DNA from 3 places in the Shewanella sp. FDAARGOS_354 genome. Region 1 is predicted to be linked to each of the others. Evidence: riboswitches for the same ligand, from Rfam matches in the RefSeq annotation. Region 1 holds a riboswitch; each other region holds the start of a gene.
The links. A riboswitch is a leader RNA that binds a small molecule or an ion and turns the genes downstream of it on or off. The one in region 1 is predicted to bind lysine.

Region 1 (10,082 bases):
GTTATTTACGGATGCGCATCTAAAAACGATGCGAGACATCATGGAAAAAGTCTGTGCGGATTTTGAGGCTGAGATCGTAGAGTTTAACGGGGAGCAAGACCACGTTCACCTGTTAGTGAACTACCCACCGAAAGTGGCTATATCGAAGCTGGTTAATAGTCTAAAGGGGGTTTCTAGCAGGAAGTTGAAACAGTACTATCCAAATCTTCATAAGCCAGCCTACATGAAAAATGCACTTTGGTCGCCCAGCTACTTTGCAGGATCTGTTGGGGGCGCTCCAATAGACGTATTAAGGCAATATATTGAGCAACAAGATAGGCCGCATTAAGTTGCTTCGCAACTTGCGCTATCCTTCCCCGCGCTAAAAGCACGGGGCTTGTCGCGCATTTTGGTCAGGCCCGCTAACACAAAAATTAATGCAGGTAAGAAAGCAAAGGGAATATTCCCAGTGGCTAGGCTAGCCATAAACTTACCGGTTTCAAGCTGGCCGATCACACCTGCAATGGTCCAAGCAAATAACAAGATGTAAATCGCAGGCAACATAGAGCGAGCGCCCTGCACTACACCTTTTAATACCATTGATTTTTCAACGCCTTGCACTAAGTTAAGTACCAGCGCAACCGCTAAACCAATCAGGGCACCAAAGAACAGTGATGAACTCACATCGGTTTTCTCGAAAGCAGAAATAATATTAAATTCAATGCCTTCTTTAGCTAATACTTGGGCACCGCTATCGATCATAAAATACAGGGTCGCAAATACCAGTACTGTGATAGGTAGGAATAACCCGAGGATTTTACCTGTTTCAGCTTCGGGTAAATCAGCATTAGCACCTGGCGGTAAACCTTTAGTCTCATCGTATAAATTACCGCGCATGGCATTTAATTCATGTTCACGCATAGGGCCAACATCTAAGCCCATAAACGCCACACAAAGCAGTAATAATAAAGAGAAAATTGCGTAGAAATTCATAGGGATCATTTGAATAAAGACACTTAAATGCCCTGAATCCGCAAAACCATGTGCTGTTAATATTCCGCCAATTAACGCAATAATATAAGCGCCCCAACTTGATACCGGTGAAATGACACAAACTGGTGCTGCGGTAGAATCTAATAAATAAGCTAACTTAGCGCGGGAAATATGGTAACGGTCGGTAACAGGCCTTGCGACAGACCCAACGACTAAACTATTGAAATAATCGTCAATAAAAACAACACAGCCTAAAAACATGGTCAGTAATTTCGCATCGCGCTTATTACGAATATGTAACATTGCCCAATCAGCAAATGCCCGAGCACTACCACTCACAGTAATTAGAGCGGTGATCATCCCCAATACAATCAAGAAACCGAGAATGTATAAATTCCAAGAATTTACGCCATCTTCCGACCAAAAAAGTCCTTTTACACTGTTAAATAAAAACTCACCGCTGGCCACAGGAGAAAGTTGATTGAGCAATAATACTCCAATCACAATTCCTAAACCGAGGGAAAGAAGCACTCGGCGAGTAAAAATCGCCAATACAATTGCAACCACAGGCGGGAGCAAAGAAAGCGCCGAATCGGCATAACTAACTACAGTCATTGATTATTTCTTCGTCAAAATACGAATGGAGGGCGACTGAACTGGTGGGAAAAGGCAATAGATACCCAAGATCACCTGTCCTATCAGTAGCGCTCCATAGTAACTATTCCTAATATCCGTATCTGGAAATACTATGGCAGTGTTGTACCTATTAGACACAACCCCAGCAGTTGATCGTGATAAATCAAACTACTTCGGCACCAAATCCTTTCGTGAACGATCAACGGAATCACCCTACTGATCACTACTGATATTTGGTGCGCCTCTACTTCTAAGAACGCCCATACATGGGCGTGAGGCTCATAAAAACATAAGCGGCTAAGCAGTTACCACCGCGAAGCCGCTTACTCTGACTTAGCTCACAAATAAAATCAACTTAAGCTTGCAATCAACTGCGGAACGGCTTCGAACAGGTCAGCTTCGAGGCCATAATCGGCAACTTGGAAGATAGGCGCTTCAGGGTCTTTGTTGATAGCCACAATCACCTTAGCGTCTTTCATTCCCGCTAAATGTTGGATCGCGCCTGAAATACCGACTGCAATATAGAGGTTAGGTGCGACAATTTTACCAGTTTGACCGACTTGCAAGTCATTCGGAACAAAGCCTGCGTCAACCGCCGCACGCGAAGCTCCTACTGCGGCACCAAGCTTATCAGCCAGTTGCTCTAACATCCCGAAGTTTTCACCGCTGCCCATGCCACGGCCACCAGATACGATAATGCCAGCATTACCTAACTCTGGACGTGCTGAAACTGTCAGCGCTTGAGACACAAACTGAGCTTTGGCTTCAAACACTTTATCCAAGGTAGTCACAGCAGCGTTATTACCCTGTGTCACCGCATCGAAAGCACTGGCACGCACTGTCATCACTTTGATAGCGTCATGGCTTTGAACTGTCGCTAAGGCGTTACCCGCATAAATCGGGCGAACAAAGGTATCGCTACTCACCACGCCAATCACTTCCGAAATTTGCGCCACATCTAAAAGTGCTGCCACACGCGGTAACGTGTCTTTACCCGCACTCGATGCCGCTGCGAGAATATGGCTGTAGTTTGGTGCTAAGTCCACCAGCAATTTAGCCACGTTTTCGGCTAAATGCGCTTCATAAGCGCTGTTATCGGCAACTAATACTTGCGCGACACCTTGTAGAGCTTGAGCGGCTTGCACCACTGCACCACATTGATGGCCCACCACCAATACATGTACATCGCCGCCGATCGCACGAGCTGCGGTGACAACTTTAGCGGTATCCAGTTTCAGCGCCGCATTATCGTGTTCTGCTAATACTAAAATGGCCATTTAGATCACCTTCGCTTCATTCTTTAACTTTTCAACCAGCTCTGCTACCGACGCAACCATAATACCGGCCTTACGTTCAGCAGGCGGCGTTACCTTGATCACCGTTTGATGCGCTTTGAGCGTCACACCTAAATCAGCTACCGTCAGCACATCTAACGGCTTACGTTTGGCTTTCATGATATTAGGTAATGAGGCATAACGTGGCTCATTCAAACGTAAATCCGCAGTCACCACAGCTGGCAACGGTAGATTTAAGGTTTGCATACCACCATCTATCTCACGAGCAACTTGAAGTGAATTACCTTCAACTTTAATTGCTGAAGCAAAGGTCGCTTGCGGCATATCCGTTAATGCAGCAAACATTTGGCCCGTTTGGTTATTATCACCATCAATGGATTGCTTACCAAACAGCACTAATTGCGCTTGTTCTTTTTCTTGTACTGCTTTAAGTAATTTGGCAATTGATACTGGTGCTAACTCTTCTTCAGTATCAATGTGAATCGCGCGATCAGCACCTAATGCTAATGCGGTACGCAATTGTTCTTGAACGGCTTTATTGCCGATGCTGACGACCACTACTTCAGTAGCACTGCCCGCTTCTTTTAAACGAACCGCTTCTTCTACTGCAATTTCACAAAAAGGGTTCAACGCCATTTTGAGGTTTGCGGTATCAACGCTGGTGTTGTCAGCTTTTACCCTGACCTTCACATTGGCATCAACTACGCGCTTAACAGGCACCAATACTTTCATAGGGCTTCCTTCCTACACTTTCATGTACATGGACAAAACATTGGTGATCACCAATGCAGGATAGAGCCACTTTACGTCCTGTTAACGTTAACGTCAACCAAAGTCAAACGCTTGTTTGCATTTTTAAGACTGTCGTATTGGCCACATTTTTGAACACTTATTTGCCATATATAAAAAGTTCAAAAATTAAATAATATTTAATTTTTGTTTATTGCATAATTTTATTTGATTCGAGCAATATTAGTTTCTATCATTTAGCTGTTGTTCACCATTATCCTGTAATAAAAATAGAGTGGGACGAAAATAGATATGAGCGAATTTTTAGAGATATTAACTCACGGTCGTCGTTTTAAAGCTGCTGTAAAAGATCTTAGCGTTGAAGAACTGCGTGATTTAGCGGCTAAACTAGATAAAATTTTAGTTGAGCGTGAGTCAATGGAAGCAGAAGAACAGCAAGCTATTGCTGCTCGTAATGCAAAAATTGAAGAAATCCGTCAACAAATGGAAGCCGTTGGTTTATCAATCGACGATTTAGGTGGTGTTGCAGTTAAAGCCTCGAGCAAGAAACGCGCTCCTCGTCCAGCGAAATACCAAATTGAAGTTGATGGCGAAGTGATCCAGTGGACAGGTCAAGGCCGTATGCCAACAGTATTTAAGAACGAAGTCAATAAAGGCCGTTCTATGGATGATTTCTTAATCTAATCCAATACCGTAATGGTAATGACAATAGCCATTCGCTATTATCATTGAGTAACATAAAAAAGCTCGCGCCCTGCGAGCTTTTTTATGCCTATCCCACCCCGCCCATTGTCATTCAAGTAAATGCTTAAATTGCGTTACAATTCATCTTTAGTATTTACATCTACTTTAGGTTACTCTTTATTCACCCTCCGTCTAAGTGAATAAAAAATGCAGATAAACAATAAGATAATAATAAGCTGCGGCATAATAAGTAGTTTTGTATCTCAACCCATTTTTGCCGAGGCCAATCCCATCCCACCCGTCAATAAGTTAACTGCATTGACCAATGCAGAATTAATTCTTGCACCGGGGAAACGACTCTCAAATGCCACATTATTAGTTGAAAACAATCGGATCAAAGCCATTATTGACCAAGGTGATATCCCCGCGGCAGCACTAAAAGTCGATCTCAGTGGTTATACTATTTATCCCGGTTTTATCGATCCTTTTACCGATTATGCTATCGAGTTTGAATATCCCAAATTGCAGCTCACTCGTCCGGTATATGATATTAAGCGTATTGGCGGGAATGCTGAAAATGGTGCAATTCACGCTGAAAAAGAATGGTTTAATTACATTTACCCCAATAAAGAACGCGCACGAGATTGGATCAATAACGGCTTTACCAGTGTACAAAGTAGTAAACTCGATGGTATTTTCCGAGGCACGGGTGTCAGTCTTTCACTCGCGGACAAAACTGCCAACGAGGTAATTTATAGGGCGCACAGCCAACCTTTTATGGCCTTCGATAAAGGTACGTCAGAACAAGACTATCCCAATTCCCTCATGGGTAGCATCGCGCTTATCAGGCAAACCTTTGCTGATGCTAACTGGTATAACCAAAATAAGCACAAATCGGTTAATAGTTCAGCTACACCTCAAATTGAATTTAATATTGCCTTCGAACGTTTAGATAACTTAGCCGAGAAACCAATCGTATTTGAAACAAAAAATCTGAACGATTTATTGCGTGCAGCTAACCTACTCAAAGAACATAAGCAGCCCGCCAACTTACTCGCAAGTGGCCAAGAGTATGCTCGGATCAACGAATTAAAGGCTCTGAATTATCCTTTAATTCTTCCTCTTAATTACCCACAAGCACCCGATGTGGGTACCGATGATGCCGATCGCGAAGTCTCCCTTGCAGAACTCAGGCAATGGGAGCGCGCGCCCACAAACCCTGCCGCAGTAGCAAATGCAGGTATCCCCTTTGCGTTTACCCAATTTGGCATTAAGACCGAGGCGTTTTGGCCACGCCTTCGTCAAGCGATTGCGCAAGGACTCAGCGAAGATAAAGCCCTCGCGGCCCTCACCACTCAAGCTGCTGAAATGGCAGGAACCGCTGACTTGACCGGAAAACTTGCTCCGGGCTATATGGCGGACTTTGTCATTACTAAGGGCAATATTTTTAAAGACGGACAAATTTACAGTGTCTGGCTACAGGGACAAGAACAAGCCATCCGCTCACTTTCACAAGCCAAGATGTTGGGTGACTATCAGCTGACGTTGAATAATTTAACTTTAGATTTGAACCTTGAAGAAGCAGACAAAGCAGGCAAAACCACTTTGCAAGGAAATCTGAGCAGTGGCGAGAAGAGTATTCCACTCTCCAACCTCAAGCTTGAAGACGACGGCCGCGTCAGCTTTAACGCCAATTTAACTGATGCAGGCATTCATGGGATCAGCCGTTTTACCCTCTGGTTTGCCAAAGACGGCATTCAAGGCCGGATGGTAGACGCCCAAAGTCGTAGCATTAATGTTGCTGGTATTGCCCTTACGCCTCTGCCAAAGACGGAGCAAGTAAGCACGCCTAAAGCCGATGCATCGCAAACCTTAGTCAGTCAACTGACCTACCCTAACGTCGCCTATGGTTTAAGTGAGGCGCCCAAAGCCGAGAAACTCCATATTAAAAATGCCACCCTGTGGACCTCAGATAAACAAGGTATCTTGGAACATGCGGATCTGCTAATGGCCAATGGCAAGATTGAAAAAATCGGCCAGCAACTCAACACGCCTTCTGGATATCAAGTCCTCGATGCAACGGGCAAGCACTTAACAGCGGGTATTGTCGATGAGCATTCCCATATTGCCATCAACGGCGGCACCAACGAAGGCACCGACGCAGTCACCTCTGAAGTGCGGATTGGCGATGTGATTAATCCTGAAGATGTCTCCATCTATCGCGCACTCGCGGGCGGTGTGACCAGCGCACAATTACTCCATGGCAGCGCTAATCCTATTGGTGGCCAATCCCAGTTAATAAAAATGAAGTGGGGAGAAAGCGCAGAACAGCTAAAGTTTGCCAATGCCCCTGCCAGTATCAAATTCGCCCTTGGCGAAAACGTTAAACAGAGTAACTGGGGCGAAAAGTTTGTGCAGCGCTTCCCGCAGACGCGCATGGGGGTAAAAGCCTTATTTGAAGAAACCTTCGATGCAGCACTCGCCTATGAGAATGCACTGAAGGATTATGATGATTTACGCAGCAGTGAGAAGAAGAAAACCCTCGCACCGCGCCCAAGTTATCGCCTGCAGGCGGTGGCCGAAGTGCTTAAGCAACAGCGCGATGTGCATATTCACTCTTATGTACAGTCGGAAATCTTAATGTTCCTGCGCTTAGCCGAAGCCTACCACTTTAAAGTGCAAACCTTTACCCATGTGCTTGAAGGTTACAAGGTTGCCAGTGAACTGGCTGCCCATGGTGCGGGCGCCTCGACCTTTGCCGATTGGTGGGCCTATAAGTTCGAAGTCTATGATGCGATCCCGCAAAACGCGTGCCTAATGCAAAAACAAGGTGTGCTGACGAGTATCAATTCCGATGACTACGAAATGCAGCGCAGACTCAACCAAGAAGCAGCTAAGTCAATGATGTATTGCGGTATGTCAAAGGAAGATGCCTGGAATATGGTGACCATCAACCCAGCGAAACAGCTCAGAGTCGATGAGTATGTTGGCTCACTCACCCCAGGCAAAATGGCCGATATTGTGCTTTGGAACGCCGAGCCGCTGTCGATTTATGCCAAAGTGACCCAGGCTTGGGTTGAAGGCAAACGCTACTTCGATCGCGACCAAGACCAGCTTGCCCAGCAGCAAGTAGTGGCTGAGCGTGCCGCTCTTATCCAAAAAATTCTCAGTAGTGATGATAACGCTAAGGCGGGTGAAAAAGTTACACCGCTTAACGAGCCACAATGGCACTGCGATATCCATTATCAGGCTTGGGGCCAACATCATCAGGGAGCAAAATAATGAAGCACTTACCCACGACCTTGCTGCTGTCGACACTGGCCATCACCTTGTCCGTGCAGGCACATAATCTCATCCCTACGCCTAAACAAACTCACGGTGTGTTGATTAAAAACGCCACTGTGCATACGGTCAGCCAAGGGGTTTTAACCAATACCGATGTCTTGATTGAAAACGGTAAAATCAGCGCGCTAGGACCACAGTTACACGTCAACGGGGCTGATGGTAAAGCACAGGTTATCGATGCCACGGGCAAACACTTATATCCCGGCCTTATTGCACTGGATACCAGTCTTGGCTTAGTGGAAATCGAGATGGTGCGTCCAACCGTAGATAACGCTGAAGTGGGTGACTTTAATCCGCAAATCAGCGCAGCGAGTGCCTATAACCCAGACTCAGAGCTACTGCCAACCATTCGCTATAATGGCATCACTCACGCACAAATCGTCCCTAGTGGTGACGGACTCGCGGGCCAATCGGTGGTCGTCGATCTCGATGCGTGGACCATTGAAGATGCATTGCACCCCAGTGAAGGCCAATTTCATGTTTACTGGCCACAGATAAAACGCATGCCAGAGGATGAAAAAGGAAAAGCCAAAGCGATTGAAAAAAATCAGCAGGCTATTGATAAGCTAATCAACGCCTTTGAGGACGGTTACCGCTACTTTTTGAGCCAAAATACACCGGATGCCGACCACAAGCCTAATCTGCGTTGGCAGGCCATGTTGCCACTGTATCAAGGTAAAGCAACGCTATTTGCCCACGCAGACAGTGTTAACCAAATCGAGCAAGTAATTGCACTGACTAAAAAATATCAATTTAAATTGGTCATTGTCGGCGGTTATGACGCGTGGCGATTAGCTTCAAGTTTAAGGGAAGTGAATGCCAGTGTGATTTACCCGCACACCCTAAGCCTACCTAAACGTACAGATGAACCGGTAGATTTACCGTTTAAAATCCCGTCGTTACTTGCGAGCGCAGGCATTCCCTATGCGCTTGGCTTTTCATCGGATTGGAACAGTCGTAACCTACCCTATGCCGCAGGTTACAGCGCGGCTTATGGCGTTACGGCAGAGCAAGCGTTGAAATCTGTCACGTTAGATGCTGCAAAGCTGTTAGGGATTAACGATTTAGGCGCTATCGAAGTAGGCTATCAGGGCAGCGTTGTGCTGAGTGACGGAGATATCCTCGACCCCATGAGTAACAAAATTGATGCGATCTGGATTGAAGGAAGACAAATAGATCTGAATAATCGCCACCAGCAGCTTTATCAAAAGTATCTTAAGCGATAGAATTTACTGAGATAAATCGCACAGCACCGCGCAGTCCATGGGACTGCGCTTCTTTACCCTTAATCTCAGGTCAAACCATGAAAATCATCCTCTCAAGTGCATTAGTGCTCCTGCTTAGCGCCTGTGCCAGCGACTACAGTTTTAATAGCAATTTAGACGGTGAAGCGATTAGTGACTACTTCAAGGCAGGCGATGTTACGCTATTTGAAGGTGATAGTTTGCCTAAAGGCCACTACGAATTGAAAGGCTTAGTGCAAGGAGAATCTTGCCAAGCGGATGTAAATGGCGTGCCAGCATCCTTAAGCGAAGCCAGAACCGAAGCCCGCCGCGCTGCGGCTGATAAAGGTGCTAACGGTATCATCATCAAACAATGCGTGATGATGGAAGAAGCTGCGCAAGGCTGTATCAGCCGCGCGTTATGTGTCGGTCAAGCGATTAAAATGGCCACCGCCGACTAGTTCATCGCGTGTATACTGCACGCCATTCTTGTTGTACTTTACAACCTAAGCCATCTGAGTTTGGGTTGTTGCTCCTTCCTTTAGGTGTTTTTTGCATGACATTTACCAACCAAATTACCGCTGTGGCCACCTGCCGTACCCCCTACAAACAAAAATTTGGCATTCCAAGGCAACCTGGTTTGGTGGAAGCACGCGGTTATGTTGAGCTGGAAGGCCATATCAATCATCTCGACGCTGTGCGTGGCATCGAGCAATATTCGCACCTTTGGTTGCTGTTTTGTTTCCATGAAAATCTCGCCCAAGGCTGGAAAACCACAGTTCGCCCACCGCGTTTAGGCGGTAATGAAAAACTCGGTGTTTTCGCAACCCGCTCGACTTTCCGCCCAAACGGCATTGGCCAATCCGTGGTAAAACTCCACCGAGTGGTGCAACGTAAAGGCAAAGTATGCCTGGAGATTTCAGGTATGGATCTTGTCGATGGCACGCCGATTATCGATATAAAGCCCTATATTCCCTTCTCAGATTCGATTGAAGGCGCCGTCGGCGGTATCGCTCAAGAAGCGCCTAAGCTGATTAGCGTGGTGCTTTCCGAGCTCGCGGCAACGCAGATTAACACCTACAGCAAACAGGACGCTTATACTGATTTGGCCGAACTTATCCGCGGCGTACTCGGACAAGATCCTCGCCCTGCCTATAAAAAAGCCAAGGATGATCCC
Region 2 (10,082 bases), 840 kb from region 1:
GGCTACCGTGGTTAAATATCTAAATGGTCACAACCTTCCGAATGAAAATCTAGAAGTTTCAATTTCTCAAAATAGAGATATTGCTGACTTCTCTTTTATGTATAAAGGCGGTGGCCGATGCATAAACTTTATTGTTAAGTGTTATGGTAGTACTTGCACTGACCTCCAGTCCTATCCCTATGATAGACATGGCGAAAAGTGCCCATAACAAGTATGAAAGATCGGACTGGTACAATTCTTTCTGAATTTTAAGCCCATACAGTAGCTACAGAAGTTCACCTTCCCCTGCGAAGTTGCTGAAGGGCGTTGAAGAAAATAGCGTGAGCGAGGCATGGATGCCTCGCTAGCTTTCGGGGTACAGGATGTACCATCGGAAGCGTTAGCTATTTTTGAATAAGCACGAAGCCACTAACCAATGCATGTAACTTCGCTAGGGGCGGCAAGGGAGATCCAAGAGGGAATTGCTGTTGATCCCCTCTTGGTCGGGTGTGGGGTGAAGCCCCACGACGTTAAACTTCTCGGCCGTAAGGCCGCAATTACTCCGGCCGTCAGGCCGCATTTTAAAATGAATGTCGCATTAAGCGACAATAAAAAAGCCACTGTGGTCAGTGGCTTTTATCTGGAAAAAAATCAAAGCTTAAGCGATTCGGTTTAGTCTAGACTTGGTTCTTCGCTGTAATCGATACCATGGTAGCTTAGGCAAGCGTCCACTTCATTGGCGCTACCGAGGATAACCGCAACGCGTTGGTGAATTTGTGTTGGTTGAATATCCAAAATGGTTTCATAACCGGTAGAGGCTTTACCGCCAGCTTGCTCGACTAATAAGGCCATTGGGTTGGCTTCGTACATTAAACGCAGCTTGTATGGCTTTTTCGGATCTTTATTGTCGGTTGGGTAAGTAAAAATACCGCCGCGAGAAAGTACGCGGTGCACGTCACCCACCATGGCGGCAATCCAGCGCATGTTGAAGGATTTTTCGCGAGGGCCAATTTTGCCTAGTAGTAAATCGGCGATATAGGTCTGCATTGGCGCTTCCCAAAAACGTTGGTTCGACATGTTAATGGCGAATTCTTGGGTGTCTGGGCTGATGCTCATGGCCGCGTTGGTCAGTAAAAATTCGTTGGTTTCTGGGTGCAAGGTAAAGAGTTGCACGCCTTGGCCTGTGGTGAGCGCGAGCATGGTTGATGGGCCGTAGAGCACATAACCTGCGGCTAACTGATTGCGGCCCGATTGTAAAAAGCTTGTTTCAGTCAACTCGCCAGCAGGGGCGGGCAGGACAGAGAAAATGGTGCCGACCAGTGAGTTGATATCGATATTCGATGAACCATCTAGAGGGTCGAAACACACCAGATATTGACCATTGGCGCTGACTTCAACCACATGATCTTCTTCCTCTGAGGCTAGGCCGCGAACTGTTCCGTCGGCTTTTAATGCATCTTTGAGCATATCGTTGGTGATGATATCCAGTTTTTTCTGGGTTTCACCTTGCACGTTTTCCTGTTCGGTCGCGCCTAACACACCGGCTAAGGCACCGTGACGCACGGCATGGCTGATGGCTTTGGAGGTGTCGGCTAAGGTCAAAATCAGTTGCGCGAGGGATTCGTTCACTGCCTTTGAGGTTAAGTGCTGGGCAAGAGTCTGCATGTTAGGTCCTTTAGGGGTTCAACATTGAGGTCAATTTCATTATTTGCCGCGAATAATAACTCAGTTAGTCGACAATTTCAGCGATGTTGCTGTGGGTTTTACGCAATTTAGGTTGTTACCGTTATCTGTTATCGCAAGGCGATGTTAGTTATCTTGAAAATTGAGCTAACCGCAGGAGTTTGCCTGCTAATTTGTATCTGTATATTGCCTGCGCTTTTTATTTAGGCTGTGCCTTGGCACAATGGCGGCAGTTTTTTAATCGCCACCTAAAGGCGAATATGCTTCCAAGGAATAATAATGACTAAAAATGGGTTAGCTTCTTCCCTGCGCTCGGTGACATTGGGCGCCTCATCCCTACTGATAGCGAGTCAACTGGCCATGGTTTCTAGCGCGATATTTACCCCCGCCTATGCACTTGAGGGCGGCACAACGCCGCTGACTATCGAGCGCATGAATGCGTCTCCTGCCTTGGCGGGTACGAGCCCCCGTGGATTAAAATTATCACCCGATGGCCAAAGGGTGACTTATCTGGCTGGACGTAAAGATAACCAAAACTTTTACGATCTCTGGCAAATGGATGTGAAGACGGGCGAATCTAGCCTGTTGCTGAATGCCGATAAGTTGGCGAGCAATGAACTGTCCGATGAAGAAAAGGCCCGCCGCGAGCGCCAACGTATTTATGGCGACGGCATTATGGAATATTTCTGGGCGGACGATAGCAAGGCGCTGTTGATCCCTGCCTCGGGTAATTTGTATTACTTCTCCTTAGCGGATAGCAGCGTTAGCCAACTGCCGATAGGCGAGGGCTTTGCCACCGATGCGCGCCTATCGCCCAAGGGCAACTTTGTGTCCTTCGTGCGGGACCAAAATCTGTATGTGCTTAATCTTGCGACTAAAAAGCTTGAGGCCATGACTACAGACGGTGGCGGCGCGATTAAAAATGCCATGGCAGAATTTGTGGCGCAGGAAGAAATGGATCGCATGACGGGTTACTGGTGGGCGCCCGATGAGTCGGCCATCGCCTTTACCCGTATCGATGAGTCTGGCGTTGAGTTAGTCACCCGCAATGAAATCTATGCCGATGGCATTAAGCTTACCGAGCAGCGTTATCCGGCGGCGGGCAAAAACAATGTCGAGATCCAACTGGGCGTTGTGACCTTGAGCAATAAAACCATCAATTGGGTCACCTTAAGCGATGATAAAAATAAGGATATTTACCTGCCTCGCGTCGATTGGTTGCCGGATAGCAAGCATTTATCCTTCCAGTGGCAGAGCCGCGATCAACAAAAGTTGGATCTGCAACTGGTGGCGCTCGATGCGCTGACCAAGCCGAAAACCTTAGTCAAAGAGCGCAGCGATGCTTGGGTGAATCTTAACAATGACCTGCACTTCTTAAAGCAACAATCGGCCTTTATTTGGGCCTCGGAGCGTGACGGCTTTAATCATCTGTATTTGTTTGACCTAAAAGGTAAGCTGAAGACACAACTGACCAAGGGTAATTGGGCAGTCGATGAGCTGGAATATATCGATGAAACCGCAGGTTGGGTGTATTTCACCGGCCGTAAAGATACCCCCATCGAAAAGCATCTTTACCGTGTGCCGTTAGCGGGTGGCAAGGTTGAGCGCGTGAGCCGCGAGGCGGGGATGCACGATCCGGTATTTGCCGATAATCAAAGCGTGTATCTGGATTATTTCAATAGCTTATCTCAGCCGCCGCAGATCAGTTTACACGGCGATAAGGGCCAACATTTGGCGTGGGTGGAGCAAAACCAAGTCAAAGTGGGTCATCCTCTGTATGACTATGCCGGACTGTGGCAACTGCCTGAGTTTAAAGAACTTAAGGCAGAAGATGGGCAAATCTTGCAAACGCGTCTCTTTAAACCCGTGCCCTTCGATGCGAACAAAAAGTACCCCGTAGTCGTGCGCGTATATGGCGGCCCACATGCGCAATTAGTGACGAATAGCTGGAGTGAGCAGGATTACTTTACCCAATACTTAGTGCAGCAAGGTTATGTGGTATTTCAACTGGATAACCGTGGCAGTGCCCACAGAGGCACTAAGTTCGAGCAAGTTATTTATCGTCACTTGGGCGAAGCGGAAGTGAACGATCAAAAGGTTGGTGTCGATTACCTGCGCAGCTTGCCCTTTGTCGATAGCAACAACGTGGCGATTTATGGCCACAGCTACGGCGGTTATATGGCCTTGATGAGTTTATTTAAGGCGCCAGATTACTTTAAGGCGGCGATTTCGGGCGCGCCCGTCACCGATTGGCGCTTGTACGACACTCACTATACTGAGCGTTATCTTGCTCACCCCGCGAATAATGAGCAGGGTTACGAAGCCAGTAGCGTGTTCCCCTATGTGAAAAACTACCAGTCGGGGCTGTTGATGTACCACGGCATGGCCGACGATAACGTGTTGTTTGAAAACAGTACTCGCGTGTATAAGGCGTTGCAGGACGAAGGCAAACTGTTCCAGATGATTGATTATCCCGGCTCTAAGCATTCGATGCGCGGTGAGAAAGTGCGTAATCACTTATACCGCTCGCTGGCGGATTTCCTCGATAGACAGCTTAAAAGCGGCAAATAACTCAGCGTTAGGTTGGCATTTATATCAGACTGGTATTTATGTCAGAGTGGCGTTTTTAAAAGAGTGGGGCAACATCCCCACTCTTTTTTATTTTGTATGATTCTGAGCTAAGCCTATTTATTTAACAGTACGATGCTTAGTTTAATCACAACACACTCAATACTTATCTGGCGCTTAATATTCCAGTTCACTGAGTTGTAATTTGGATTTCCAGTTTGCTTTATACCAATCGTATTAAATATCTGTTCATTCAGCGGGAATTCAACGCGCTTTAGACAAGGCGAAGGCTTGAAGGCATAGTGGTGCTCTGTCGAAAGCCTTAAACGCAGTATAAAGCTCGTTGCCATACAGTGAACATCAGCCGCCCTTTGGGAGCCACACAGACATCCCACTCCGGTGTTGCATTGACTTAAAAGGGAATGACCATTTCTGCGTCAATGCGCCTTGGATTGAAATGCCTGTGAGGCTCTGAACTGATTAGATATTTAATGTGATTGGTATTATTTCGTACAGCTAAAACCTATTTTGCAGAGATAAAAAAAAACCAGATCCTAGGATCTGGTTTTTTATGGCGTTCAAACGGCAAATTGAAGATTAGTCTTCTAAGTTACCGCAGAAACGGTAGCCTTCACCGTGAATGGTAGCGATGATTTCTGGCGTATCTGGCAAGCTTTCGAAGTGCTTACGAATACGACGGATGGTCACGTCAACAGTACGGTCGTGTGGCTTTAACTCACGGCCAGTCATCTTCATCAGTAGATCGGCACGAGTTAAGATTTTGCCTGGGTTTTCAACAAAGTGCAGCATAGCGCGGAATTCACTACGTGGCAGTTTGTAAGATTCACCCTGTGGGCTTACTAGAGAACGGCTGTTGATCTCTAGGCTCCAATCGTTAAAACGATAGTATTCGACAGAGCTCTTTTCTTCGACTTCATTGCCTGCGCTATTAACACGAGTCAGAAGGTTGCGAGCACGAATCGTCAATTCACGAGGGTTGAACGGCTTGGTAATATAATCGTCCGCGCCAATTTCAAGTCCAAGGATTTTGTCGACTTCGTTGTCACGGCCTGTTAAGAAGATCAGACCGATGTTGTTGATTTCACGTAATTCACGTGCCAACAACAGACCGTTTTTACCTGGTAGGTTAATGTCCATAACCACGAGGTTAATTTTGTTTTCCTGCATAGCCTTATGCATTTCTGCGCCATCATTGGCCTCAGTTACCACATACCCTTCTGCCTCGAAAATACTTCTTAGCGTGTTACGGGTAACGGCTTCATCTTCAACGATCAGAATGTGCGGATTTTGCATATTAAGTACCTAAATTTTAACCAATATTCTAACCATAAGAATCACTTACATCGGATTCTTATATTCATAAAATGTTGATACTTCCACTTACTGCTCTGTGCTTCAAAGGGAAGATCTTCACGGCTACACGTCAGGATGTATATAAGTGAACGTTTAAAGTGTAATACGATAAAACGTAACCAGTATCAACTTCGATAAGCAATAGTTAAAAATAGTTCCTTAACTATTGTTTTTTTTAAAATGTTTAAATGATAAATCAAATGTAGAACACATTTTAAAAGATGTCTGGCCAGCATAAGGTGATTTCGCAGAGGAATCTAACAAACCCTTGTCAAGATTAAGCAAACTTAATGTTATCTGCTTAACTGGCCAATGACGACATTGTACTCGTTTTAGGCATTTGTTAACAAATGAAATGTTAACAAATTTCAGGCTGAGACGCTGATTTACCATGATATTTACTTTAGTCATTGATTAGTATAACTAATGTATTTTTAATTCTTGTGAGCCAGTTCACGCCTCTTTGGATTTTTTAGGCTCTCTGTTAAACTAGCGCGGGTTCATTTTTCGACTAGACTACCAATGGACAACATGACTCAAGATTTGTGGCAGCATTATCAAACGCCGTTGTTTTTGCTTACTCAAGCATTATCCTGTGATTTTTCCTTTGCTGTAATTACCGCCCATAATCCCGCTTCAACCCTCCTCACTCCCAGCCAAAACCGATTACTCGACCGCCAACTTTTACGTGAAATTGAATTATTAGGCAGTCCCTATCGTGCACTGATTGGGGCATCGCCAGATTTATCCCATATGGAGAAGAGCTGGGCCGTGTTTATTGATCGCAGCATGGCCTTGCAGTTGGGGAAAAAGTTTAATCAATACGCTATCTACATGGTGGAACAGGGCGAGGTGAGTTTAGTGCCTTGTACATTAGCCGGGCAAACAGAGGTGTGTTTAGGTCGATTTAACGACTATGTGCGTTTGGTTTATGAGCTACCGGACTTGGTCACCTAACCGCGATTGACGCTTTTAATCGCTCCTCTGGCTAAGCTTTGCTGCTCTCACGGCAAGGCTAGTTTGTTTTTCTTCTTTGCTAGATCTGATTGATTTTTCCCTATTCTCATTTGGCATGAGTCGCAAACGTTTTAAATTCCCATTGTTTTTAAATGCGTTTATTGAATTTGTATATAGTGTGTGAAATTAGCATTGACTTCATTAGGGGTTTATTGCTACTTTTTTCGTCCCTTTCCGGCGGAAAGGAACAGAAGAGGAGCGTTAACTAGGTAGTCAGTCAGAGGAGCACAAACTCCAGCGATGATTGATGAGGGAGATTAACGCCGAGGCATAGATGTGGTTGCTGCATGTTTATGTCGGTCGCTTAGGCTGAATCCTAACGATTGTCACCTGTAATTGGTGGAGAGCTTCTGGTGACGATTGCTGTTTCCCTTCTATTGGGGTGCGTATCATTGAGCACCAGGCTCTTCGAACGAAGTTAGTTCGGAGCGTAATCATGTTAGTTAATCAATATCTTATCCTTGTTTGTGCCGTGTATTCTGCTTCTGCGGAGGTGCGCTAATGTCTCTTGTTGTCGCAAAATTTGGTGGTACTTCAGTTGCCGATTACGGTGCAATGAATCGCTGCGCCGATATCGTACTGGGCAATCCTGATTGCCGTTTAGTGGTGGTTAGCGCCTCCAGTGGCGTGACTAACCTGTTGGTTGAACTGACCCAAGAGTCAATTAACGACGATGGTCGCTTACAACGATTAAAGCAAATTGCGCAGATTCAATACGCTATCTTAGATAAACTCGGTCGCCCTAACGATGTTGCTGCCGCATTAGATAAGCTGTTAAGCCGTATGGCGGTATTAAGCGAAGCGCTGGCGTCCCAGCGCAGTAAGGCCACCATGGATGAGTTATTGTCCCTTGGTGAGCAGTGTTCGTCGGCATTATTTGCGGCGGTGTTGCGCGAAAAAGGCGCCAACTCAAGTGCCTTCGATGTGCGCCGTGTGCTGCGCACCGACAGCCATTTTGGCCGCGCAGAGCCACAGGTTGAGCAAATTGCTTTGCTATCGAGTGAGCATTTACTGCCGCTGTTATCTGAGCAAGTGATTGTGACTCAAGGTTTTATAGGCTCCGATGAAGCGGGGCAAACCACAACTCTCGGCCGTGGCGGTAGCGACTATTCCGCCGCATTGTTAGCCGAAGCCTTAAAAGCCTCAGCGGTTGAGATTTGGACCGATGTGGCCGGGATTTATACGACCGATCCGCGCCTCGCGCCAAACGCCCATCCGATTGCCGAAATCAGTTTTAACGAAGCCGCTGAAATGGCAACCTTTGGCGCTAAAGTATTACATCCTGCGACGATTCTTCCGGCCGTGCGCCAACAAATTCAAGTGTTTGTCGGTTCAAGCAAGGAGCCTGAAAAGGGTGGCACTTGGATCCGCCATCAGGTTGAAGATGCACCCGTGTTCCGCGCGGTGGCGCTGCGCCGCGACCAGACGCTACTCAATCTGCACAGCCTACAAATGCTGCATGCGCAGGGCTTCTTGGCGGAAACCTTTGCCACATTGGCAAGACACAAGATCAGTGTGGATTTGATCACCACCTCCGAAGTTAACGTATCGCTCACTCTAGATAAAACCGGCTCCGATTCAAGCGGACAAGGTTTATTAAGTGAAGCGTTACTGCAAGAATTATCGCAACATTGCCGCGTGCGCGTGGAGGATGGTTTAGCATTGGTGGCGATTATCGGTAATCGCATCGCTACGACTGCGGGTATTTGTCGCCGCGTGTTTGAAGTGCTCGAACCCCATAATGTGCGGATGATCTGCCAAGGTGCCAGCCCGCATAACTTGTGTGTGTTAGTAGCCGAATCCGAAGCGGCACAAGTGGTTAAAGCGTTGCACGAAAACTTGTTTGAAGGCGTTTAGTATGTTGCCGACAACATCGTCTCTGCAAATTGGGGAGCTTGCCGCAGGGCAGGCTCTGACGCTGCCGATTTATCACTTTAAGCCAAGTGGTCATGTATCTGGCCCTAAAGTGTATATTCAGGCTAATGTCCATGGTGCTGAGGTGCAAGGCAATGCGGTGATTTATCAATTGATGAAACAGTTGGAAAATTGCGACATCTTAGGGGAAATGACCTTAGTGCCCTTGGCTAATCCGCTGGGAATTAATCAAAAAAGCGGTGAGTTTACACTGGGGCGTTTTGACCCTATCACTGGCGTAAACTGGAATCGTGAGTACTTAAATCACGCGATAGATTTACCCGCTTGGTACAGTGAACATGCTGAGCTTAGCGATAGCGAACTTATTCAAGCATATCGCAGCACCTTGATTGAAGCTTGCCAGCAGCGGTTACGTAACGATTGGGGCGTGACCACGGGCCACAGATTGGCGGTTAGCTTACAGGCTATGGCCCATGCAGCGGATATAGTGCTCGATCTGCATACTGGGCCTAAATCCTGTAAACATTTGTATTGCCCTGAATATGATATTGCAGCGGCGCAGTTTTTCACGATTCCTTACACACTGGTGATCCCCAATAGTTTTGGTGGCGCAATGGATGAGGCGGCATTTTGTCCTTGGTGGCAATTGAGTGAAGTGGCAAAAGCGCAGGGGCGGGATCTCAATATCGCCGTTTCAGCTTTTACCTTGGAACTGGCGAGCCAAGAACGCATTTGCCTTGAGGATGCTTTAGTCGATGCTAAAGGCATTTTGGCCTATTTAAGTCATCGCGGGGTGATTGCCGAGCAAGTGGAACCCGTTAAGATGCCGCGTTTTGGCTGTTATCTTAAGGATTACAAAAAGTACCATGCGCCTATGGCGGGCTTGGTGGAATATGTGGCGCCCGTGGGAGAGCCGCTTGCGGCGGGTGAGACCTTAGTCAATCTGCTGCGACTCGACTTATATGGCAGTGAGCAGGAGCTGACGGCACTCAGTTTGCCCCAGGATTGTGTGCCTATACTCCATTTTGCTTCGGCGTCGGTGCATCAAGGCACAGAGCTCTATAAAGTCATGACCAATCTGTTTGAATTGCCATATTAACGGCAATCAGCAAAACAAAACGCCAATCTCGAGATTGGCTTTTTTTATTACAGTCTACAACCACTTAAAGCGATAGAAGAGCGCCATTTGCAGGGCAACCAGCGATATTAAAATGCCGCAGAAGGTCGCAAAAGCCCATGCGTTATCCGCACCGGGAATACCGCCGATATTGACCCCAAGCAAACCGGTTAAAAAGCCCAGAGGCAAGAAAATTGCCGAGACTAAGGATAAGAAATACAAGCGCTTGTTTAGCTGCTCCGATTGCTGGCTGAGTAACTCTTCCTGGGTCACATTGGCTCGGTCGCGCAGTGCATCTAAGTCTTCAATGGTGCGAATAAGCTTATCCGTGGTTTCGCGCATCTTAAGTTTTTCGGGTTCATTAAACAGCACAAATTGATCGGACAGCATCTTAGTGAAGGCTTCTTTCTGTGGGCCTAAATAGCGGCGCAAGGCTACGGTTTGTCGGCGTAGTTCGGCAATATCAGTA
Region 3 (10,082 bases), 2.3 Mb from region 1:
ATACTTGCTATTTTTAATATTGTTAAGCTCTCTTATAGCTGTAATAACCTGCTCACACCCTTCCGAATACCCTTCAATATTTTCAACAGCATAAATTTCTACTTCGAATGGAACCCTTGCCGATAACTGATTATAAATAAGAATATCATCCATCCCTTCAACAATTATTGCTGGAACACCTGTCATTACAGCTTCATTGAAGATTTCATCTATTTCATAAAAATTTCCTGACATTTACGATCTCCAAACCTTCAGTTCAGAAAGGAAATTCGGATTTCTCTTAGCTAATGCCGGAGAATGAGAAGCAACAATAATTTGAGTCGTAGGTAACAGAGCTGAAAAAATAGACATCAACTCTCGCTGCCACTTTATATTCAATGATATTTCAGGCTCATCAATAATTAAAAAATTACGATCCTGCCCCTCAAAAAGAACCAAAGCTAAAAAAGTTAATATATGTCTTTCCCCACTTGAAAGCTCGTTTACAGTATGGTGCTCACCATCAATTTCAACATAAACCTCCCTACCATTAACAAATAGTTTTTTACCATCTATTAAATATCCATTAAATTTGTCAACCAATAAGTTAATAGAACTTAAAACAAGCTTTTCAACTTCCAATTCATCAATCATATTTTCAAAAAGTTGACTTAGTAATGAATGTCCTAGTATTTTATCTAGCTCACCCTTCTGGTTAATTTTATTTAAAATATTAACAATTCTATTTTTAAAGTTATTATCCTCACCATCATCAAGAGCCTCTATAATTCTATCTTTATTTTCCAATATCCTTTGCCCTAACACTTCACTATTTGAAACTTTTGTTGAAGGGTTACTATTTTCTATATCGATAGCAACTGACAAGGTATCAAATAGTGCGCTTTGAATTTTTCGTGTAGCTGTGAACCTAGCTATCCTATAACGTTGCAACAAAAGCTCTTCAATATTTTCAATCTTAATATTCTGTAAATATAAATGATGCTTTCCAAAGTCAATTTCAGGCCTTCTATTTCTATATTTAACAGCATTTCGCCTTCTAATAAAGAATGATAACTCCTCAGATAATTCAAAAATTTTCTTTCTCTGAAAGCCAACTGAACGAGCTTCGTTAAAAAAATCATTATTTTTATTGAAATTCATAAAAAAATCATAGAATAGCTCAGGATCAATATTCACAGCCTGAGTGCTTACACCTCGTTCAACACCTAAAGAAAGAGATCTGGAATTTTGTAAAAAACTATTTTCAAATTCTTCCCAGTTAAAGACCCCATCATCCATTGAGACTATAACATCTCTTACATTACCACCATCAGATATTTTACATTCAATACGATTAACACCTAATGCCTTTAATGAACTTTCATCTTGAGAAAGAAATGCGCTAATAGCTTTTAAAAATGTTGTTTTCCCACAACCATTATCACCGAAAATAATAGTAACATTATCATCAGAAAAATTAACACTAGCAAATCTATCTCTTGATTTAAAGTTGTGAAATGTTATTTCATCAATTCTCATAAAAACTCCATTTTTTTAAAATTAAAACTTAAAATGATTAAAAACCAATCAAGATAACTATTAAATATTAAGTAAAAACTAAAATCTATTGAATATTTGTAGAATCATAAACTCTATCAAATTCTGCTTTGGCATCGGCTTTATGGTTTAGACAGTTAACCATATGCTCATCTGACTTATAGTTTTTGCAGTCTTCGGGGACGATATAGTATTTGCGCCATGCTTCGGCTTTACGTATGCGTGCCGCTTCATTTTGCTGAGCGATACGTTGCTGTTCCGCAGCCCGCTGAATTGCAATTTGTTGCTGTTGATATTCAATAATCTTGCGTTCTTTTGCGGCTTGTTGGCGAGCAAGTTCAGTTTGCTTTTGTTGCATAGCAAACTCATTAAGCCCTTGCGTCAGGCGGTATTCGATATAACTCAAATAGCCAATTCGCACTAACAAAGTGACCAAACCCGCTAACAAGATCCCTAAGGTAATTTGTAAAACTGATTTCATTCCAAAATCCATTTCTATTCTGAACAGCTCTTTTCATCAGAAAACATAAATACTACGGGATACACCAGAACTGGCATTGTTGCACCAGTGACGTTGAGAAAAATGGGCAGGTCATAGTAATACTAACCTGCCATTCCTGTGCTTTACATTCCATGAGTCATTTCTGGTTATTTAGCAAACTTGCATCCACTGTTTAGCAATTAGAGCTTTAACAATTAAAGAATGTAGCATAATCAGTTTAATCTAAACTCTATTGCACCAATATCAATGACTTTTGTTCCATTGTTATCACCGTCAATTGGTCTTGCTACACCATATAAATCGACATCTACGTTTAACGGCACACCAGCATCAATTACCGGTGAGTTACTAAAAGGATATCCATTATTATCAAGTAAAGGATCGGCAAAAAAAGTATTCACTTCAACTTGTTGGTCCTGCATATCTATATACACCCCCCTAACATCATTAACTATATTATTACTTAAGTTAATGCTGCTTCCAGAAGCAAACTTATACAAAGTACTAGCATACGAAGCATTATCAATTAAATATCTAGATTTTGAAACGATATTGTTATCGATTGACATTTTATAATATGGCTCATCAAGCCCATAATAAATAAGCTTCACTACAGATTCTAGCCCAAGAAAAGTATTATTGTAGATTTCTAATTCAGAGGACATACTTGCATTAAGAAACTGACATCCGAAATATAAATCAGGCGCATCCAAAAGATTGCCAAAATATATATTATTCACTAGTCTAGTCTTAGTATTTTGTGCAACAGCATAATTACCGCTTTCAATCCTAGGGCAATGGTAATCATCATCCAAATTACTAGATACGTAACCATTATCGAGAGCCTTACCTATCAATATATTTTGTTCAAAAAGCATCTCTCCGCTATTTAAAATGGATACTGACATGAGGTTGTTTGGTGTACCATCAAATAAATTACGTGTAATAGCACCTCCACTACCCTCTACCTTTATATAGTGATTAGCTAAGGTAAAACCATTTACACTACTATTTTTATCAATAATTAAACTTGGTTGCCAAAATGAAGTTTCGCTGCTATAAAGCTTAGCACCTTTAGATTCCGCCTCTAATAGCGTTTGTTTTTTAGATAAATCTAAATCACCAATATAAATTCCTGCCGGAACATTAACTTTTTCACCATCGGCCGCCATATCAATCTGTTTTTGTAATGCTTCTGTAGATTGACCAACCACTATTGGAAATGGTATTGAAGATAACACTTTATCACCAGTTATAGAGCTGAGTGAATTGAATACTAACTTCCCTTCCCCTTGACTATCTCCCCTAATATCAAGTGTAAAACTATAAGCCCATTGATAGTCTTTAAAAACAATTTCGTTTCCAACCAAACAACTATACTTTTCATGGCTATTAACACATTCGGCACTTAATAATGTGATATTTTCCGGTATGTCCAGTCTAATTTTATTGCCGGTCACAGGATCAAAGCCACCAAATTTAGATTCTTGCTGATGAATTGTAAACGCTAGCTTTTGTGAAGTACCAACTAATTCCATCATATACTCTTGACGGTTATCAATCCACAATCGATAAGATACATCAGCAGCATGTCTTGCAACATCAATTGTTGCTTGGTTATTCGACAAATCCTCATCATGTCCAAGATGCTGTATTTTTGCAGTGATAACACTTTTAATCTCTGCTCCATTTGCTGTGTCAGCATTTAAATAGATCTCTTGAACAGCTTTATATCCTGGTGATATATTATCCCATTTACAGGTCAGTTCGAGCCGATTATCTGTTAAAGTACAAAAATTGGAATGAGCATAACTATCGCTATCAAAATAAACAGGAAGAGATGTTGAGTAGGTCGTCAACACTGTTCCGCTGTCAGTTGATTTTACATCACTTTCGACTTCAGCTTTTACGATAATCTTTTTAGAATAGCCTTGGGTTTCATGGGATAAAGTAACTCCGAGATCAGCAATTTTAGGAAGTATTTTTTTATCGTTAGGATGACCAAAAGATAAGAACTCTTGCAAATTTGTAAAGCCATCACCATCTAAATCTTGAGTCGCATCCAAAGCCGATGTTGGATTTAAACCAAAAGCCAACTCCCAACCATTAGTTATTCCATCGTTATCCGCATCCTCAAATGAGGTCAATATGGAGGGTTTATAGTATTCCTTTAAAAAAGCATATTCTTTATTTACCATGCCACTATGTAGCATAATTTTATAATAGGTGTAATTAGAGATTATGTTTCCTCTTAACTCCTTATAGAATTCAACTGAAAATGTAGCTTGACTACTGTTACTTCCCCTAACAACAAACTCACCACTTTCTTCATAGGCATGTACCATAGTGTTAAGTTTAAATAATTCATTCGTTTGGACATCCCAGAACCCTAAAGATGAATCGAATACGCGACCTTGTATCCTAAAACCATCATTTCCACATAACACCATCTCATTACCAGTTCTAATAAATTTAAAATTTGAAAATAAGATTTGTTTTTTATTATTTACATCTGAAAACATTAAATTATATGTTGCTTCAGTTTTTGCACAAGTTAAGTCCTGCTCTACATATTGTGCAGTACCAGCAAGTAAACTGTGACCTAAAGTACCTTTTACATCAACATCCTCAAAAATCACGGTACTATCAATAAGTATTCCATCGGTGGAAAATCGGTTTGCTCTCACAGTAGCTTTACCGTTAGTTGTCATACCATCTTCAACGCAATTAGTGAAAGCAATATTTTTTTCTTTATCTGAGCTTCCATTCGAAATTTTAATCGTTCCACCACCAGAGCAAGTCGAACCCAGTTCGCCACTTTGATCGTTATAGTCCGGTAGTAATTCAGGAATGAGTGTAAAGATGTACTTGTACACTTGGCCTAATGTTTCTGTATTCAATGGAGCTGCAGACTCAATACCTGCATATTGGTCTTTAATATTGATAAATTTAGACAAGGGATCTTTGGTGACAGGAGGTGGGGTAGGTGTTTCTGCTGAAGAATCTCCACCACCGCCACCACATGCTGAAAGACATAAACACAAAAGGGGTACAAGTGCATATTTCATATCATAACATCCATTTATTTGATTTTATTAAATTATTTAAAATATTCGGATAGGTATAACTTTCATTGTTTATAACTGACACTGAGGTTAAAAAAATTGGACAGGCACTTTTATGCCTTAACAATCGACCTATAACACCTGAGCCGAAGGAATACACCACCCCCTCGGAGTTGCCGCAGGGCATTTGCGTTCGTTGCGTGAGCGAGGCATGGATGCCGAGATAGCGTCAGTCGAATCAGGGACGAGCGTCTGACGCGATAGCATAAGAACGCTTAATGCCCAAGGGGCTTTCAACTCCGTTAGGGGCGGCAAGGGAGATCCAAGAGGGAATTGCTGTTGATCCCCTCTTGGTCGGGTGTGGGTTGAAGACCCACGACCTTGATTCACCTCGGCCGAAAGGCCGCTAAATAACCAGTTCACTACTTTGTGAACCGACAAAAATCTTTCCATGGCTACCGCACTTGGCCAACACCCATTAGCCAAGGGATTGCACTGCTGTAATGCTTTTATAGAATCTAGAATCTAGAATCTAGAACCTAGCACCTAGCACCTAGCACCTAGCACCTAGCACCTAGCACCTAGCACCTAGAGTCTTATCGCATATTGTTCAGGAGGTGTTCTTGCGAAATAAAGACACATCTTCCTGATGCAAGTGAACTGAATCGAGGTCACGATTAAGTTTCATCCTTGTTAAAAACCTAAGATAACGTTGTGCTGAACATCTGTCTACCACTTTCACATTACAAATTAGATAGTTAAGTGATGACTTAAGTTTATTTGAACGGATGCAGGCTTACTCAAGCCCACAAAAAACCAAGGGGCCCATAGGCCCCTAGTTGATAGCGTGTAAAAGTGCCTTATGCCGTAGCTAACAAAGGCTGATTTTTCGTTTTACGCAGATGATAAGCAGTGAAGAGCACAAACCACAGGGCGCTTACGGCGAATCCAGCTAAGGTTGAATGCATAATCCCCATGGCCAAATAGCCTAAGGTGGCGCCAAAGGCGATGGCTAACGCATAGGGTAGCTGGGTCATCACATGGTCAATATGGTGGCAACCTGCCCCCGTGGCCGACAAAATACTGGTGCTGGAAATCGGCGAGCTATGATCGCCAAACACTGAACCCGCGAGCACTGCGGCAAGCATTGGCAGCATTAACGCGATATCGCTGGCAGCGGCCATGTCGCCAGCCAGTGGCAACATAATACCAAAGGTGCCCCAACTGGTTCCGGTAGCAAATGCCATGGCGCAGGACAACACAAACACCACCGCAGGCAACACTTCAATTGGCAAGTTACCGTTGGCGAGGGAGGCCAGATATTTGCCAGTCTCAACATCGCGAACAACCGCACCAATCGCCCAGGCAAACAGCAAAATATTAATGGCGGGTAGCATGGCCATCACGCCTTGCGGGGCGGCTTTAAGCCAGTTTTTAGCACCCAATTTTAACCGCAGCGCAAGCAGAATTGACACCGCTAAGCTGCACAGCGCGCCATACACTAGCGAGGAGCCCACATTGGTGTTTTCAAAGGAGCCAAGTACGCTAAATGGCAGCTCTTTTTCATCCAATACTGCCGCACCAGAGGAAATCATAAAATACACGGTCGCGCCGGTGAGGGTTAGGATCGGCAATACCATATCGATCATGCCACCGTTACTTTCTTCAGGGCTTTCCATATCTAAGCCGATTGGACGAGGCTTAGTCGGATCCCAAAGCTTCCCTTCCAGCGCCCATGCTTCATGTTTACGCATTGGGCCGATATCCATTTGAAAGATAATCACCACCAGCACCATCAACAGGGTAAACACGGCATAGAGATTCATCGGGATCATCTCAACAAAGGCTGAGATTGGGCTTTGCTCACTAATGCCGTGGGCGGCCATAATGCCACCGATAAGCGCGATAATATAAGCGCCCCAAGAGGAGATGGGCATCAATACGCACACGGGCGCAGCGGTAGAATCTAAAAGATAAGCCAGTTTGGCGCGGGAGATTTGAAAGCGATCGGTCACCGGACGGCAAATAGCGCCAACCGACAAACTATGAAAAAAGTCGTCAATAAAAAACGCAAACACCATCACCCCAGTTAAGCCTTTCGCGCCGCGACGGGTCTTAGCGCGCTTAGCTGCCCACTCGGCAAAGGCGCGGGTGGCGCCAGAAACCGTCATCAGACTAATGAGTCCACCAAGCAGCAACATAAACAGCAACATATTGATATTGTCGCGATTAAGTGCGCCATCGACCCAAAAAATCTTCAGCACGGTATTGAACATATAGTGCAATGAATCAAGGGGAGAAAACTGATTGAGTAACAAACTGCCGGCCACAATCCCTACGCCAAGGGATAACAGTACGCGACGAGTGATGATCGCCAAGGCGACGGCTAATAAAGGGGGAAGCACTGACCAACCTGAGTCAGCAAAATGACTAATGTCCATGATCTCTTTTCACCAAAAAACGGGTGGAGATCTACCGAGAGGATAAAGAAACAAAACCTATAGGGAGGTATTACTCCTCAGCCCCTTCAGGTAGCGCTCCATAGTGGATGACTATGGCAGTCTTGCACCTATTTGATGCAAAACCAGCAGCTCGGTTTGATGACCTGGCTACTTCGGCGCTGACTCCTTTCCTTGTACATCTGCGGCATCACCCTCCGCACAAGTAGTCATAGGCAGCGCGCCTCTACTTAAAGGTATTCGAGCGGGCATTCTAGCGAGATGGGAACCGATAGCAAGTATTTTGATCCCACTCGCGTATAAAACAATGAATCACCTACAAGTTGGTAACACAAGAAACATCAGCCCATCAAGCGTTGCAATAGCGCCAAATGGACTTATACGAGTAAATGTTTACCAAAAAAATCTAAGGTTCTTGTCCATGCGAGCTCAGCCGTTGGCTCATCATAACGGGCGGTGGAGTCATTATGAAAACCATGATTCACATTCGGGTAAAGATAAGCGACGTAATCGGCTTTATTAGCCTTTAGCTGGGCTTCATACTCGGCCCATGTATCGTTAATCCGTTGATCTAAAGCGGCAAATTGCAACATCAGTGGGCCTTTCACGCGGCTGCGCAGCTCAGTTGCTGCGGGTGTGCCATAAAAAGGCACACCCGCCGCTAGCTCATCGGGAATGGTGGCGGCGAGCATATTGACGATATAGCCACCAAAGCAGAAACCGACGGCACCGAGTTTGCCATTACTCTGCGGGTGCGACCTTAAAAAGCGCGCGGCGGCGATAAAGTCCTGCTCGATTTTGGCTCTATCAAGGCTAGCTTGCATGGCGCGGCCCGCATCATCATTACCAGGATATCCACCAAGGCTGTAAAGCGCATCTGGGGCAAAGGCGATATACCCCTTGGCCGCTAAGCGGCGAGCCACATCTTCGATATAGGGATTTAAGCCACGATTTTCGTGCACCACCAATACCACAGGGGCTTTTTTACTGAGATCTAAGGTCTTAGGATCGCCCGCCTTTTGGCCTGGGATCAGCAACGCGTTTGGCAAGACTAAATAACCGCGGCCTTCACCATAACCATCGGGAGATGGAAACTTTACATAACTGGCTTGAATGCTGGGATCGTTAAAGGAGACTTGCTCGGCTAAGGCGTAATTAGGCATTAGTGCGCCCGTCAGCGTGGTCATGGTAAAACCCAGTGCCACAAGGCCCGCAAGGCGAGCCATAAACTCACGGCGGTCGATAATGCCGTGGGCATATTCGTCATACCAGTCAAAGGCTTCCTGAGGAATGACAGGGAAAGGTGGTGTGGTTAGTTCTGGCTTATGATCTGGGCTCATCGTTCTTTCTCCATTAAACAAGCTAACCACTGGTTTATATTCCCTAGCTTGTGAGTTATCTAGCGGCCTTACCAAGAGTAAAGGATGAGAGCTTATCAGGGCAATTAGCTTTATGCCGCCCATTTAATAATTCTCCACTCATCAATAGCCAATTTATGGTTGACCATGCGCCCAAATTGGCGTGAGCTTTTTATTCCCTAGGGGCATTTTTGTGTATAATGTCGCCAAACAACATATTAATATCATTACATTTCAATAACATAAGTTACCAATGGAGTTCAAATGGCTATAGGGATATGCAGGGTACTTTGTACCACTGTCACGCTCACGCTTGGGTTAACGGCTTGCGATAATCAGGTTTCTGATAAGTCAGCAAGTATACCCGCTTCGCGCGAGTATCAGATTATTTCTACTTCACACCTCAACGATGGTTTCGAAACTCGTAAAGTGTTGCAGGCACGATTGCTGCTGGATTACCAGTTACAAGATACAGAAGGTAAGGCGGCCAGCTTAACCACGCCACTAACCCATAATGCCCGCTTTTTTATCCAACCTAACCTGCTGCAAATTAGCGATTATGGCATGCCGATCCCGGTGAGTAATATCGACCCAAAAGCCAAATCCAATGAACTCGCTCAGTTGGTTAAAGATGGCTTTAATGTGGAATTTAACAATGGTGAAGTCCGCCAACTGACACCCATTGCCAAGATGGATCAAAAAGATATCAAGGAGTTATTTGAGCGCTGGCAAAATCTTAATAACTTGTTTAAACAAGCCCCAACCTTGCCTGTGGCGCTTGAGCCTCGCGTCGGTTATAGCACAAGCGCCCCGATGGATGGGCGCTTAACTTGGACGGTTGAGCAGGTCAGTGAAGATAAATTAATCGCCGTGTTACAAGGTGAAAAAGGCAAGTATAAGGCCTATGGCAAGTTCGAAGTTAACCGTAAAACCGGTTGGTTAGAGAGCATGGCGTTTTTTCAACGGGAAGAGCGCCAAGGCAGTACTTTCACCCACCGTACCGTGATGGCGCCTAAGGATAGGCCGTATATCATGAGCACGCTTTGGCATGCCGATGATAGATTTGATGCTGAGCGCGATAGGGATGATCGGCAAAAGGAGCTATACCGCATTAGCGAGGTACCGCAGGAGTATCGCCCCAATAATGAGGCATTTATAAAAT

Region 2: linked by a shared signal. The riboswitch ahead of lysC (lysine-sensitive aspartokinase 3) and the one ahead of CEQ32_RS00995 (Na+/H+ antiporter NhaC family protein) in region 1 are both predicted to bind lysine.
Region 3: linked by a shared signal. The riboswitch ahead of CEQ32_RS11505 (Na+/H+ antiporter NhaC family protein) and the one ahead of CEQ32_RS00995 (Na+/H+ antiporter NhaC family protein) in region 1 are both predicted to bind lysine.

Annotation. Positions count from the first base shown of each region.
Region 1 is NZ_CP022089.2:189,234-199,315, reverse strand. It holds gene tnpA (IS200/IS605 family transposase) at 1-328, shown strand, start outside; partial or broken gene CEQ32_RS00995 (Na+/H+ antiporter NhaC family protein) at 355-1,587, opposite strand; lysine riboswitch at 1,667-1,863, opposite strand; gene CEQ32_RS00990 (electron transfer flavoprotein subunit alpha/FixB family protein) at 1,959-2,885, opposite strand; gene CEQ32_RS00985 (electron transfer flavoprotein subunit beta/FixA family protein) at 2,886-3,635, opposite strand; gene CEQ32_RS00980 (H-NS family nucleoid-associated regulatory protein) at 3,945-4,337, shown strand; gene CEQ32_RS00975 (amidohydrolase family protein) at 4,545-7,619, shown strand; gene CEQ32_RS00970 (amidohydrolase) at 7,619-8,908, shown strand; gene rcsF (Rcs stress response system protein RcsF) at 8,986-9,366, shown strand; gene tsaA (tRNA (N6-threonylcarbamoyladenosine(37)-N6)-methyltransferase TrmO) at 9,462-10,082, shown strand, end outside.
Region 2 is NZ_CP022089.2:4,381,948-4,392,029, forward strand. It holds gene CEQ32_RS19710 (hypothetical protein) at 416-655, shown strand; gene CEQ32_RS19715 (class 1 fructose-bisphosphatase) at 652-1,644, opposite strand; gene CEQ32_RS19720 (S9 family peptidase) at 1,942-4,233, shown strand; gene arcA (two-component system response regulator ArcA) at 4,828-5,544, opposite strand; gene CEQ32_RS19735 (DUF3293 domain-containing protein) at 6,127-6,561, shown strand; lysine riboswitch at 6,805-6,979, shown strand; gene lysC (lysine-sensitive aspartokinase 3) at 7,123-8,478, shown strand; gene CEQ32_RS19745 (succinylglutamate desuccinylase/aspartoacylase family protein) at 8,480-9,595, shown strand; gene CEQ32_RS19750 (zinc transporter ZntB) at 9,650-10,082, opposite strand, start outside.
Region 3 is NZ_CP022089.2:2,529,344-2,539,425, forward strand. It holds gene CEQ32_RS11485 (DUF4435 domain-containing protein) at 1-234, opposite strand, end outside; gene CEQ32_RS11490 (AAA family ATPase) at 235-1,518, opposite strand; gene CEQ32_RS11495 (hypothetical protein) at 1,604-2,017, opposite strand; gene CEQ32_RS11500 (choice-of-anchor Q domain-containing protein) at 2,251-5,106, opposite strand; gene CEQ32_RS11505 (Na+/H+ antiporter NhaC family protein) at 5,964-7,544, opposite strand; lysine riboswitch at 7,628-7,799, opposite strand; gene CEQ32_RS11510 (dienelactone hydrolase family protein) at 7,940-8,902, opposite strand; gene CEQ32_RS11515 (hypothetical protein) at 9,185-10,082, shown strand, end outside.